Regions from separate parts of the Paenibacillus sp. O199 genome, predicted to be linked through region 1. Evidence: predicted binding sites of a transcription regulator. Region 1 holds the regulator's gene; the other holds the start of a gene.
What was found. The regulator Rex, encoded in region 1, represses fermentation and respiration genes when NADH is low (regulators of the CRP and FNR family bind a similar motif). The targets are predictions, from matches to a motif close to TTGTGAAATATTTCACAA.

Region 1 (7,674 bases):
CTGCAGGGTTATGAAGTGGAGCCAGATCGAACAGACGGCGGATTTCTGCTTTGGCAGCATCATCAACCAATGTCGATTCCTTAAATGCTTCACCACCATGAACCACACGATGTCCAACTGCCTGAATTTCATCAACGGAACCAAGCACACCGTTTTCTTTATCTGTCAGGATGTCAATAACTTTACGAATCGCTGTAGTATGTTCGAGAATTTCGCTAACTTCCGTAACATCCTCGCGGCCCGTTGGTTTATGAGTCAGAATGGAAGAGTCCATACCGATCCGCTCTACCAGACCTTTTGCCAATACGGATTCATCCGTCATGTTATACAATTGATATTTGAGCGAGGAACTCCCCGCATTAATTACGAGTACTTTCACAGCCGGTCACCATCCTTGTCGTACTTGAAGAATCCTTCGCCTGTTTTAACACCCAGGTGTCCTGCACGCACCATTTTCTTCAGAACTGTGGAAGGACGATATTTCAATTCACCGAATTCACGGAACATTCTTTCGAGTGCAGCTTCTACCGAATCCAATCCGAAACGGTCTGCCATCTCAAGCGGTCCGTGCTGAAAATTGTATCCGATACGCATAGCGTCATCAATATCTTCAGCGGAAGCGACACCTTCCTGCAGTACATGCAGCGCTTCGTTGATCAGAAGACAGATCAGTCTGGACGTAACAAATCCAGGTGATTCATAGATCATAACGCCTTTTTTGTCCGCTACTTCTTCCACAAAACGTCTAGTTTCTGCAAAAGTGCTATCGGATGTTTTCAGACCACGAATAATCTCTACAAGATCAACCCGGGAAACCGGGTGAATAAAGTGCATACCAATAACACGCTCTGGGTATTTGGTTGAGCTTGCAAGCTCAGTCAAACTCAGCGTGGATGTATTACTTGCAAGAATTACGTTGCTTGGGCAAACTTGGTCAAGTTGACTGAATACCGCTTTTTTCGCTTCCAGATCTTCAGAAATAGTCTCAATGACCATATCGCAAGTTCCGAGTTCAGCCAGATGAGCAACTTTGGTAATACGGGAGAGAATCAATTTCTTCTCAGCCTTCGTAATGGCCCATTTCTCCAGTTGTTTATCAAGGTTCGTCTCAATCATGTTATACGCATGATCCAGCTTCTCCGTTGTGTGTTCCACCAGAAGCACATCAAGTCCTTTGGCTGCAAGCATCTGGGAAATACCTTGCCCCATCGTGCCGCCGCCGACAACTCCTATCTTTTTGAAAAACATGGTTCTGCTCCATCCTTTCGGTTCTCTATTTCTCTATTGTACCCTGTTCGCCGAAAATTACAAATTTCGACCCAACATATAATAATATCTTAGCACGACTGAAATGTAAAAAAAAATAACCGACATAAATAAATTATGCCGGTAGAAGGGCGCTGTCACGAAATTGACAACGAAATTGATCGCCAGACAATACTTCTTCCCTGAGCAACGTGTCGAGGGAATTGTCGAAAATTGTCCGCTGTTCTTCAAGCAATCGTTTGGTCTGTTCCATCAGGTCTTGCAGGATTAATTTATTCTCCCGCATCAATTCTTCTGTAGTTACCATATCCATGTTAACAATACCCAACGTCGTGAGCCCGGAAGCCATCATCGTCTGTACTACATTCGTTGCTTGTTCAAAGTCATTACGCGATCCTGTACTACGTCCACCGTAATACATTTCCTCCGCTGCTGCACCTCCGAGGGCAATCATGATTTGCTCTTCAAGAAAGCGCTTCGTGTACAGAAATTGCTCTTGTTGCGGGTTATGACGTACATAACCCAAGGCCTGTCCACGAGGGCTAAGTGCAACCTGACTCACACTGCCAGGACGAACCAGTTCAGCCATGATGGCATGTCCCAACTCATGAATAGCCACTCTTTTCTTCTCTTCCACGCTGGATTCGCGGTCTGTCTTCTCACCCATCATTACTTTATCAATCGCAAGGGACAGATGACGCTGTTCAATGTTGAGCAGCCCGTCTCTCATCGCATAAATTGCTGCTTCGTTCATCACGCTTTCCAGCTGCGCTCCAGAGAAACCATAGGATTCTTCTGCTGTCTTATCAAGGCTGACCCCTTCCAAAAGAGGTTTATTAACTGCATGCAGCTCCAGTATGTGTTTTCTGCCTTTCTTATCCGGCAAGTCTACCTGAATATGACGGTCAAAACGACCTGGACGCGTCAGTGCGCTATCCAGCATTTCTTTTCGGTTCGTAGCGGCGATCACGAGTATACGTGGTGTTTCGGAAGAGTATATGCCATCCATTTCCGTCAACAGCTGATTCAGCGTCTGATCATATTCACGCTGTTGTCCACCTTCGCGTTTTCCACCGATCACATCAATTTCATCAATAAATATAATGGCATTTTCCTTATTTTCTTTAGCGGCGCGAGTTCTTGCATCACGGAACAAATCACGTATTCTGCCTGCACCTACACCAACATACATCTCAACAAACTCACTGCCTGAAGCAGCTACAAAAACAGAGTCGGTATAATGAGCAGCAGCTTTGGCCATCAAGGTTTTACCTGTTCCTGGAGGGCCAGTAAGCAGTATACCTTTCAAAGGACGAATACCAAACTTCTGAATTTCTTCATGTCGAATGAGAAAATCAAGCGCTTCCCGCAGTTCCTGCTTGGCACTCTCCTGACCACCGATTTCTTCAAAAGTCAGCTTGGAAGGGCCTTTTTTCTTGCGTTTACGTTCCTGACCTGCCCCCACCGTAATCCCACCCCGCATTTGCATCATGAGCAGCAGAGCTCCCACAAGCATTACAGCGATCAGAATGGGAATCATGTTTACACCGATAAAAGCGAGAAAGATAATTAATACGGGTACAAATCCAATGGCAATTTCTTTCGTCCATTTAGGCATTAGGCCACACTCCTATCTGACCGGGCACACGCGGCAGAATAATAAACTTACTGGCATCTCCATCTCTGAGACTGACATATACATTATTGTCATCCATGGCTGTATTTACCTTGATCCCATTTGTAGCCATTTTAGACAAGGTCGGTGTAATTTCGGTGTATTGCTTGTTCTCCATCGCTTGTGCTACGGTAAACATCGCGCTTCCCCACCAGCTCTCTAATGCTTCGTTGGAATGATCCACGACATCCAGCTTCAACGAACGAGTGCCAATCAAGGTTTGTCCTTCTTTGTGAATATATTGTACCAACCTGCCCAGATCAACATCCGGCTGCAGATCGAGTTTCAACTGTACATCATTGCGGTTAATAGTTAATTGAACATCATTGACTCCATCGTACTGGGTAACCATTTTTTCAATTGGGCTTTGCACAGCCACATGACGATACACAAACCAACCTCCAAACAACACAACGGCTGAAATGACGGCAGTCAGAGCAATAGGCAATACTTTTATCTTCAAGTGAGTTACCCCTCCTAAATTTTGGCCCATCCTATAACTTGTAGGCAAGAATATGAATATGTGTACGTAATGTCCTGTGATGTGCCTAACAGGATTTATTTGTGTATGATGTATCCTTGAATACATATTTGAGTATATCACATCGTATATACAATATCTAAGGCGAAAATATGAATAAATTATTAATTTTAACTATTCAAATCCAAAATGATCAACAAAGTACGCCAAAGAACCGGACCAGTCGGGTTTCCGTCTGCCGGTTCTTTAATGTATTCTTTTGGACGATAGTATTTATGCTAATTCTAGCTATTTGGGATCGTATAGACCAGATCCACCTGTTCCCCGTTACTGAAGCGGTAAAACCGATAATAGTTGTGAGTATCATCATTATAATACACTTGCCATACATAGATTCCATTCACAACGCCTGGCATGATTCGTTTGATCTCCCCACCGGGAACTTCAGAGCTGAACCGATTTCGAATCTGAGCTTCATTCATGCCGTTCTTTAACAGTTCACCGTGTACTGCATTGGTTCCCGTCACGGGTTTGTTATTCTCATCAAACTTGATCCACACCATGACATCCTGGTTATCCTTATTTTTGCCAATCAGGGTCCAGTATATGTTGTCTCCGCCGTCTTTCTGCCCCCAGACATACTTACGCAGCTCTTCGTGGGACGTAATCCCCAGCTGTTCCTGGGCCGCCTGTATGGCCAACGCCTCTTCCTTGCGCTGATCCTGGGTAACATAGACATAATAACGCTGAAGTCCAAACAGAATCAGAACCAGGAGCAGCAGCGAAATCCATATCCACTTCTTTTTTTTCTTCAAAAGCCGAACTTCCTTTCCCTATGACGATGCTGTCCTTGTAATTAACGGGCAAGCAAACTGTCAAATGCCAGCTGAGACTCACGCAGAATGCGCTCTTCATCCATCGTAAGACATTCGCCATGTTTAACCACTTGTTTACCATCCACCCACACATGCTCCACATCTTTGGCCGAAGCCGAGTAGACCGTATGGGAAATCAGATCCGTATGCGGATAGAAATGGGCCTGTTCGATGTTCAACGCGATGAAGTCAGCCTTCATGCCAACTTGCAGAGCGCCTGTATTGTTCAGGAATATGGATTTAGCACCATACGAAGTTCCAAGCAGAAGCGCTTCCCCTGCCGGCACTGCAGTAGGGTCACCGGACACACCTTTGTGAATCAACGCAGCCAATCTCATCTCTTCAAACATATCCAGGTTATTGTTACTGGCTGGTCCGTCTGTTCCCAGAGACACAGTCACGCCTGCTTTCAACAGATCAGGCACACGCGCAACACCCGAAGCCAATTTCAGGTTACTGCCTGGATTGTGGGAAACTGCTACATCATGCTTTGCGAGAATCTCGATCTCTTCATCATTCAGATGTACCGCATGTGCAACCAGAGATGGACGGGAAAAAAATCCTAGCTTCTCCAGATGTGCGACTGGACGCAGTCCGTAATCAGCCACGTTCTGTTCCACTTCGCGAAGCGTTTCAGACATATGCGTATGCAAAGGCAGATTCAGATCATGAGCAACCTGTACCAGCTTCTCTATGTAATCCGGAGGGCAAGTGTAAGGGGCGTGCGGAGAGATTACGGTTGTAATTCTTCCGTCTGCTTGTCCATTCCATTGACGGGCAAATGCTGCGGACTCTTCGAGCTTGCGCAGTTGTTCTTCTTCTGAGCAAAGCCCGATTACCCCACGTGCCAGAGCAGCCCGAACGCCGGATTGTTCCACCACTTTCGCAACCTGATCCATATGATCATACATATCTAGGAAAGCTGTTGTTCCACCCTTCAACATTTCAAGCACGGAAAGTGATGTGCCCCAATATACGTCTTCAGACGTCATTTTGGCTTCCATTGGCCACATTTTCTCCTGCAACCATACTTGTAACGCCAGATCGTCTCCATGGCCTCTGAGGAGCGACATGGCCGCGTGACCATGCGTATTGATCAGACCCGGCAAGAAGAACAGTCCTTTTCCGTCCACCTTTGTCAGGCTTTCGTCTCCTTCCGGCAATGTCTCACCAATATGCACAATCTTGTCATTCTCAACAACCATAAGACCTTGAACCACGTTCCAATTCGTACCTTCACTCACGGCAAATTTGCCGTTGTGAATTACCCATCTATTTGTCGTCATCTTCCTCGTCGTCCTTTCCATTCTCCAAGTAATAAGCCAGGCTAAGTAGATCCGTCGTAAAATCAGCATGATGAATGCGAATATGCGGCGGGGTCTTCAGGATCGTTGGCGCAAAGTTCAGAATCGCTTCAATTCCTGACTCAATCAGCTGATCTGCAACATTTTGGGCTTCCGTATCCGGAACCGTGATAATACCTATACGAATGTTATCTTTTTTGACCGAATCCGTTAATTCATTCATCGGTTGTACCGTCAAACTGTTGATTTGACTCCCAATTTTCGGACCGTAGGCATCAAATACAGCGACGATCTTCATGTTGTCTTTGAGATAGGCATTGTAATTGGACAAGGCATGTCCCAAATTACCTGCTCCGACAAGAGCTACATTGATCTGCTGGTCTATTTTTAAAATATGGCGGATTTTCTCAATGAGATATGAAACGTCATATCCAATCCCTTTACGACCAAAGTCACCAAAGTAAGCCAAGTCTTTACGAATCTGGGCCGGATTCAAATCCAGCCTCAGTCCAAGTTCTTGTGAAGAAACCGTATTGACTTCCCGCTGATGCAGTTCATTCAAATAACGCAAGTAAACAGGTAATCTACGCACCACGGCTTCCGAAATTTTATCTGATTTCATTCATTGCTCCCCCTTACCAAGGCCACGATAGATAGATGAAAAGATGAGCACCCTGTCTAAAACGATGCAAAATGATTACTGAATTAAACAGGATGCTCCTTGTTATATAATGGATAATTGCTTTAATCGCTTTACTCGCATATCCATGAAACGAATACATGATATTACTCAATTTTACCGCCAATCACTGGCGTCTTGCAATAATGGAAGCTACAGAGCGTATCTGTTATTGTTGCTCTTCGGTTGGTCTCTCGAGCCATTCCGAAATGCGTGGAACTATCTGCTCTGTAAGCATGTGCTCCATTTTGGGACCAGGTAATGAATATAAAAAGTACTTGCCATAATACGCTTCAATAACGCGTGTATCGTATACAATCACAATGCCTCTGTCTTTGCCTGTACGAACCAGTCTGCCAAATCCCTGTTTGAAACGGATGACGGCTTGTGGCACGGATAGCTTCATAAACGGGTTTTTCTTCTGCTGCTGCAAAAGCTCGCTCTTCGCTTCCACTAATGGATGATTCGGTGGCTGGAACGGCAGTCTGACAATTGCAAGGCAGGTCAGAGCCTCTCCCGGAATGTCCACGCCTTCCCAAAAGCTGCTTGTGCCAAGTAGCACCGTTGCTTTAGCATCTTGGAACCGACGTGTAAGCTTGGAACGGCTGCCGCTGTCCACCCCTTGCCCAAGCAAAGAGATATCGTTGCCTGACAAGGCCTCCTTAAGCGGGTCATAGACCTGTCGCAGCATGCGGTAGGAGGTGAACAACACCATCATGCGTCCACGAGTCGCAATAGCCGTTTCCGCAAGCGAGTGCACGAGCATATCCACAAAGTGGGCATCGCCTACACTGCCCTTCACGCTTGGGAAATCACGCGGAATGACAAGCAGCGCCTGTTCTCGATAATTGAACGGTGAAGGTAGCATCGACGTTAACAGACGGTTATTGTCGGCAGCTTCCTGCAAACCCAGCTGTTCGATCATGAATTGAAATGACTTGTCAACGGAGAGCGTAGCCGATGTAAGCACAACGCTTTTCTTTTTATCAAAGAACATATCCTTCAATTGTGCACTGACATCGACAGGAACAGCATAGAGTTGCAGTGATTTACTGCGGAACTGGCCGCTGGCCTCCATCCAGTACACGGTATTGGCATCATCCATCCGCATGAAGAAACGCAGATTATCCTTAATCGTTGCCAAATCCTTGAGCAGACCTGAGATATCCGTAATCAGACTATCGGACTGATAATCGTCCTGATCTTCTTTCACTTCAAGCAGCAGCTTGTCGCCTTTACGAATCAAATCGCCTAGGGTGACATAAATTTGGTTTTCAGCGTCCTGCAATTCCTGCCATTTGGCTGGTTTTTGTGAAGACTTCAGTCTAAGTGAGAATTGTCCTGTCTCGCCTGGAGAAGCATCGCTGCGTTCAGGCAGCAGTCCGAACAATGCA
Region 2 (7,674 bases), on a different contig from region 1:
ACTTGCTGCTTGGTTTCGAGCGGCAGCGCGGGACGATCCCAGTTAATACCGTGGCAGATGCCGAGACTGCCCGGCTTGTAGGCAATGGGCTGCCACAGGCAGCTTGCATAGATCACAGGTCCTCGTGCTGCGGCAGCCATTCGGGCAAAAGCTTCGGGCACATCATTCATATCGTAGGCATATCCGTATACATCAATCTGTTCCGTACGGGTCTGAAAAGCTTCAAAATAGGACAGTTGATGAACCTCGGGGATGTGTCCCAATCCGCGGATTACACTGCATAAATCCAGGACGTAACGCTCCAGACCGCCCCCGAACACCCGGCTGAATTCCCGGTTATATCCATCGGTGAAGCTGTGTGTCAATATGCTGACCACGCCCATTTCACTGCTCCTCCTTCCACGGAATCAGTCGGGGCTCCGGATCAAGAATCGATTCATAGTGCTCCAGGCTGCCCCACTCGCCGTGTGGATCAATTCGTTTATAACGCAAATATTTCCGAACCCGATCCTCCAGACTTCCGGCCCAGCCCAGATGCTGGACTTTCAATTCTGTGCTGATTCCAGGCAATACAGTGCAGGGCAAGGGAAGACGAGGCACATGATGATTTTGCTGCGGATAAAAGTAAGGATAACCTGGCATATAACGGACCAGGGAAGCGGTATGACGTCGGTGAAGCCCCCAAAGGTCATCTTCCCGATAGTGGGTTCGTCCGCCCCACATATCGTAGAAGCGGAAAGCGATCCAGTCCGCGTGGTCCTGGTTAATCAGAGCGCGTATCGCTTTCTTCGCTTCCGTGCTGTATAGCTCATCGGCATCAACCGAGAGCAGCCAATCCGGGGAGGTACCTGCCGCTGCTTGCCATAGAGCGTTGCGTAATCGCCATTCCTCCGCAAATAATGGCTTTTCCAGCACTTCCAGACGAACGACCTTTGGATAGGCTCTGCATATATCGGGTGTTCCATCAGTGCTGGCATCGTCCACAATGACGATCTCATCTACGAATTCACTCAGATCGTCCAGCACTTCCTCCAGATATCGCCCGCGCTCGTTACGTACCTGAAGCATGGCGGTCAGTTTATTGCCCTGACTTTTACGAACCCGACGAACGGAAAACGGCTCTCTGAATAGGTCTGTATCCTGGCGTTTTACAGCATGCTGCTGATCGCCTTGCCCCTCTGGGTCAGCATGCAGCGATTCCAGCGTTTCCGTTGGAGTATGAGTTGTTTCCGATCGTATATCCTTATGCACCATCGGTCCATTCACATGTTGTCTGCGCTTCTTCGGGTCCAGCATCATGGCACCTCCCCCAGCAATTGCTGGACGGCTTGATCCAACAGCTCCATTTCGACGATTCGCGCAAGAGCATCTTCATCCTCCAGTGCCGTCTCCAGAAATTGTCTCACCGCCCCGTGACGTTCTCCGCGCAGAGCCAGAGCTAGACCCGATAATTGCCGATAATCCTGTCGGCTGGGGCTATCCTGAATATCCACTGCATGCACCAAATCTAATGCATCTTCCACACGTCCAGTCTCCTGATAGATACGAAATTTCCAATGCCGCGCCGTTTCGCCTCCGAGTTCATCCAAAATGTGCAATGCATTTCCATAGTCATCATTCAGACGCAGCAGTTCTGCCCGGACAAGCTGTTCCTCCCCGGCCTCAAGCCAGCGACAGAGTTGTTCATAATGGTGCCGTTCCTGCTCGTTGCCTGCGCTGATTCCATACACCTGCAACGCATTCTCGATTTCCCCGGCCCTTGCATGAATTGCGGAGAGGAATCGATAGTGGGAGCTTACACAATCATTGCGCCCGTTTAATACCGCGTGAGAGAAGGCTTCCTTGAGTGAAGTGGCCGCTCTGGAATCCTCTAGCACATATTCATAGGCTGCCAGCAAAAAGGAAATCGTCTCATGCGCTCCTGCTTTGGAACGAAGCTGACGATAGAAGTCGGCCCGCACACTGCATTGCAACTGGGTGACCGTATCCTGAACACCCGAGAGCGTCTGTCGCAGCGCATGCAGGAATAGCAGTTCATAGTCCCGGAGAGGGACCTCGAGGTCATCCTTTTGCATGACACCAGCAGGAGAGGTATCCTCTCCATTCAGCCAGATGGCGCGTACCCCCTGGAATACCAGCTTCATATAGCGTGTTTCTGAAGTCGTGCCCACCAGATCGGCGATACCGACCAGTCTTGAAATGCAGCTCTCCCATAAGGGGGACTCCGCTTCTTCACCAACTGGCTCGGGAAGAAGTACAATACAGAGCTCCGGATGGAGCGAGGCTGTGGCGGTCAGCCAGTAGGGATGCGCAACCACAGCAACCGTACGGGGCTCCTGCAGCAATTGTTCTGCTTCGGGAAGCGTGATGACGGTGATATTCGCAGGCATTTCCTCGGAGCGCTCCAGGCTACTGACATAGTAGACAAGCCCTTCCGCAACCATCAGAGCAGCGATGTCTGGATAGGGAAAAGCAGACCATCCTCCCTTCCGGGGGAAAAGGACATAACGAAAGGCAGGCAGGGCCGTACTTGACTCTTCTACATCTACCCCTTGATAAGGCTCCGGGTCCGGGATCGGAGACAGCTCTTCCATCGATGAATCACCTCACTTGATTTGCATTTTTGTCCGTTCATGGATTGAAGCAGTACCATCTGATAAACATCGGATTGGCGCTGCTTTGAATGATATCAATGAATCCAATAATTCAATATGTAATGCCTTTTTTGCCCAGCGTATTTTATGCCTGACACTAACATATGGGCGTTCCGTCCTAAACATGAGCATCTTCCGTGAATAGACGAAGCTGGCAAGCTCTAACATTAGGCTTGTTTTTTTCTATTGTGTGACCATCGTCACTTTTTTTTGCTGTCATGGCAGGGTTTGTGATAATTGTCACATGTATAAAATAGTCTATCTGGCACAATACGTTCATCAATACGTGTTTGGCTGACAGAAACTGAAGAAGGGGCTTCAATGCCAAATACGAAAACTGCGATATGAACAGAAAGAAGGGGTAACGGTATGGATCCGATCATGTTATCGCGTATCCAATATGCGCTCACAACGATTTTCCATTTCTTTTTTGTACCGCTGTCCATTGGTCTTGTACTGCTGGTAGCGATTATGGAGACGTTGTACGTAGTAAAGGGTAAGGAAGTTTACAAAACGATGGCCAAATTTTGGGGCAAACTGTTCCTGATTAACTTTGCCGTCGGTGTGGTCACAGGTATCTTTCAGGAATTCCAGTTCGGCATGAACTGGTCCGAGTATTCCCGGTTTGTCGGGGATGTGTTCGGTGCGCCACTGGCAATTGAAGCCTTGCTGGCGTTTTTTATGGAGTCTACCTTTATTGGGCTTTGGATTTTCGGATGGGAACGCTTGTCCAAGAAGGTGCATCTGGCCTGCATTTGGCTGGTATTCATCGGCACATTCCTGTCTGCGCTCTGGATTCTGGCAGCCAATTCATTCATGCAGCATCCGGTTGGCTTCGAGATTAATAATGGCCGCGCCGAGATGAATGATTTCTTTGCACTGATCACCAATGGTCAGCTACTAGTGGAGTTCCCACATACGATCTTTGGCGCATTAATGACAGGTGCTTTTGTGGTAACCGGGATTAGTGCCTATAAGTTGATGAAGAAGCAGGATGTGGAGATCTTCCGGAAATCGTTCAACATTGCCATCATAATTGGTCTGGTTTCCTCGCTGGGGGTTGCCTTCTCGGGTCACTTCCAGGCGCAATATCTGGTGGAGACGCAGCCGATGAAAATGGCAGCCAGTGAAGGAACATGGACGACGACGGAAGATCCGGCACCATGGACGGTGGTAGCCTTTGTTGATCCGGACAAACAGGAAAATTCCGGCGAGATCAAAATCCCTGGATTGCTCAGTTATCTGTCCTATAGCAAGTTCTCTGGAAGTGTCAAAGGCATGAAGGAGCTGCAAGCGGAGTATGAGCAAACGTATGGACCAGGGGACTATATTCCACCGGTACGGACGACGTTCTGGAGCTTCCGCATCATGATTGCTGCGGGCGGCTTGATGATTCTGCTTGCTTTATACGGTACCTATCTGGCGATGCGTCGGAAGTTGGAGGGGGCAGGCAAATGGTTTATGCGCTTGATGGTGTTTGCCATCTCTCTGCCGTTTATCGCCAATACATCGGGATGGATTATGACTGAGGTAGGAAGGCAGCCGTGGACAGTATTCGGTTATATGACGACGGAAGCTGGGGTGTCACCCAACGTGTCTGTAGGTCAGATTTTGTTCTCCACCATCGCGTTTACAGTCACTTATGCAATTCTGGGAGCGGTGATGGTCTATCTGTTCGTTCGTGAAATCAAGGCAGGGCCATATGCAGTCGAAAAGCCGGAGGAGCATGATGAATCGGCCGATCCGTTCGGCGTGGATGGGGGTTATTCTGTTGTCACTAAGTGAGTTGTGGTTTTTGCTGATTGCCGTCTTGTTTGTTGGTTTTTTCTTTCTGGAAGGTTTTGATTTTGGTGTAGGCATGTCCACTGCAATGATTGGCAAAACGGATCGTGAACGTCGTACCCTGATCAACTCGATCGGTCCGTTCTGGGATGGCAATGAAGTCTGGCTGATTACGGCAGGGGGTGCAATGTTTGCAGCCTTCCCGCATTGGTATGCCACGCTGTTTAGCGGTTTTTATCTGCCGCTAGTTGTGGTGCTGCTGGCCTTGATCGGCCGCGGAGTTGCCTTTGAATTCCGCAGCAAGATGAGACATGAACGCTGGCGCAAAACATGGGACATCATTATCGTAGTCTCCAGTGCGCTACTGCCATTCCTGTTCGGGGTTGTTTTCGCTACCTTGATGAAAGGTCTGCCTATTGATGCGCAGATGCAGCTTCGTCCCGGCTTCCTGGACATCGTCAATCCGTATACGGTGGTAGGTGGGTTGAGCGTGACGTTGTTGTGTCTGGTGCATGGTTTGCTGTTTGCTTCATTGCGGACCGTCGGAGATCTTAGAGAACGTGCCCTGAATATGGCCAAAAAACTGATGTTGCCGCTGGCCGCGATCCTCGCGATCTACGCTGTGATGACATACTTCATGACCGATGTGTTTGCCGTACGCGGTTGGGCTCTCTGGATTATGGTTGTCCTTGGCGCTGCTTCATTGGGGCTGGCCGCTTACTTCGTGCGTCAGAAACGTGAAGCCTGGGCTTTCGGCATGACTGGAGCCGTGATTGCAATCGCGTTTGCCTCCGTATTTATCGGTCTGTTCCCAAGGGTCATGGTGAGTTCAATGGGTTCGGCGTTTGACCTGACGGTCTACAATGCTTCATCCGGTGCATATTCGCTAAAAGTGATGACGATTGTGGCTTGTACGCTGCTTCCGTTTGTACTCGGTTATCAGATCTGGAGTTATTATATTTTCCGCAAACGTCTGAACGACCAGCATCACCTGGAGTACTGATATGGGACGGGGGCTGTTGAAGCTGCCGGGCATTCGACCGGTACTGGCGCTGGCTTCAGCGCTGGTACTGTTGCAGGCAATGACGATTATCATGCAGGCGAAATGGCTGGCACAGGCGATTACGGCATTGTTTCAAGGTTCACCTGTAACGGAGCAGTACCCAGTGCTGCTGTTGTTCCTGGCCGCTTTTGCCGCCCGCTATGCCCTATCGTTCTGGTTGCAGCTCATCGCTTCGCGGTACGCGGAGAAGACAGGGAACGATCTGCGTAGACAGATGGTGGAGCAGTGGTTCCGGCTGGGGCCGCGTTTTGCCAAAACGGAAGGAACAGGGCACCTGGTAACCTTGGCACGCGAAGGAACAGCCCAGTATAAGACGTATCTTGAACTGTTTATTCCCCGAATGCTGGGGATGGGGTTCACGCCAATCGTTATTCTGTTCTATGTCTTCAAGCTGGATATGATGTCCGGGGTTATTTTGACGCTGACGCTGCCGATCCTGATTGTGTTTATGATTTTGGTGGGGTTGGCTGCACAACGCAAGATCGATGGACAGTTCAAGTCGTACAAAGCGCTGGCCAACCATTTCGTAGATACGCTCCGTGGACTGGAAACACTCAAAACACTGGGACAAAGCGTTAAGCATGGAGAAACAATCGTTCGGGTCAGTCAGCGATATCGCAAGGCTACGATGTCTACGCTGCGTATGGCTTTTCTGTCCTCCTTCGCACTCGATTTCTTCACCATGCTGTCGGTGGCTTCGGTGGCGGTTGGATTGGGGCTGCGCCTGACGGAAGGACATATGCTGCTTGGACCAGCGCTGACCGTACTCATTCTCGCACCGGAATACTTCCTGCCTGTACGAATGGTAGGCGCAGATTACCACGCTACACTGGACGGCAAAGAGGCCGGGGAAGCGATCAGCCAGATGATTGAACGAGGGAAAATGGCCGAACGTAAGCAAAAGGAAGTATACACAAGTGCTGTTCTGCATGGGGTGTCAGAAAAGAACGGAGAATCCTCCTCGCCTGAGCCTTCTTCTGGCCCAAGTGATGTGAATCCATCCACCATACGGGTGGTGTTACGTGAGGTAAATGCCCAAAGTGACGTGGCTGCTTTCTCATTGAAACCCTCTTGGGAGGCGACGAGCAGACTGGCGCTCACTAACGTACAGGTACGGCATCAGGAAGACGGGCCATGTTCGCTGAATGATGTGACGTTTCAGGTTTCTGGTCTTGGCAAAGTAGGGATTATCGGAGCGAGCGGAGCAGGGAAATCGACCCTGATTGATGTACTGGCGGGTTTCCAGCAGCATACTTCAGGTCAGATCTTATATAACGGCCAGTCCTTATCTCCAGAGATGATGGAAGATTGGAGAAAACAAACGGCGGCGATTCCGCAGCATCCAACTATTTTCAGTGGCAGCTTAGCGGATAATGTTCGGTTCTATATGCCTGAAGCTTCGGACGCGGAGGTGGCTGACGCCATTCACGCAGCAGGTCTGCATAAGCTTACCTCCTCCTTGCCGAATGGGTTGCAGGAGCCGATCGGGGCTGGGGGAAGGCAGCTCAGTGGGGGACAGGAGCAACGGGTAGCTTTGGCGAGAGCTCTGCTTAGTGCGCGCCCGATCCTACTGCTGGATGAGCCGACTGCGCATCTGGATGTGGAGACCGAGTATGAACTGAAACAGACGATGTTAACGCTGTTTGAGGGTAAGATGGTGTTTTTGGCAACACATCGACTGCATTGGATGCCCCATATGGATCGCATTATCGTGATGGAGGGCGGCACGGTTGCAGAGACGGGAACACATGAGGAATTGTTGGCCCGACAAGGCGTATATTACCAGATGATTCAGGCCCAGATGGAGGCGGTGTAAGATGAAAGCCGGATATGAGCAGACAGAAACAGCCCGGAGCGGGAGCAAAAAGAATAGCTGGATCACTCCGTACGTGGCACAGTACCGCTGGAGACTCGTGGCAGTCATTGCGCTGGGGATATGCGCTACATTATGTGCTGTGCTGCTGCTCTTCACCTCCGGGTTTCTGATCTCCAAGTCGGCGCTCCGTCCTGAAAATATTTTGATGGTATATGTACCTATCGTGGGTGTTCGTGCATTTGGGATTTTCCGTGCCGTATTCCGGTATGTCGAACGTCTGGCGGGTCATGATGCGGTTTTGCGTATACTCGCGGATCAGCGCGTGAAGCTGTATCGGATTTTGGAGCCGCAGGCACTGT

Region 2: A6049_RS25570 (cytochrome ubiquinol oxidase subunit I) is a predicted target of Rex. The motif match lies at 2,883-2,900, and genes of this name have one in related genera.

The regions. Positions count from the first base shown of each region.
Region 1 is NZ_LGRP01000018.1:67,877-75,550, reverse strand. It holds gene A6049_RS22560 (acetate/propionate family kinase) at 1-379, opposite strand, end outside; gene A6049_RS22555 (3-hydroxyacyl-CoA dehydrogenase family protein) at 376-1,248, opposite strand; gene A6049_RS22550 (AAA family ATPase) at 1,382-2,884, opposite strand; gene A6049_RS22545 (hypothetical protein) at 2,877-3,404, opposite strand; gene A6049_RS22540 (cell wall elongation regulator TseB-like domain-containing protein) at 3,707-4,237, opposite strand; gene A6049_RS22535 (amidohydrolase) at 4,279-5,583, opposite strand; gene A6049_RS22530 (redox-sensing transcriptional repressor Rex) at 5,570-6,223, opposite strand; gene dinG (ATP-dependent DNA helicase DinG) at 6,450-7,674, opposite strand, start outside.
Region 2 is NZ_LGRP01000026.1:63,622-71,295, reverse strand. It holds gene A6049_RS25585 (glycosyltransferase family 4 protein) at 1-383, opposite strand, end outside; gene A6049_RS25580 (glycosyltransferase) at 385-1,299, opposite strand; gene A6049_RS25575 (hypothetical protein) at 1,296-2,594, opposite strand; gene A6049_RS25570 (cytochrome ubiquinol oxidase subunit I) at 3,024-4,439, shown strand; gene cydB (cytochrome d ubiquinol oxidase subunit II) at 4,423-5,439, shown strand; gene cydD (thiol reductant ABC exporter subunit CydD) at 5,441-7,315, shown strand; gene cydC (thiol reductant ABC exporter subunit CydC) at 7,317-7,674, shown strand, end outside.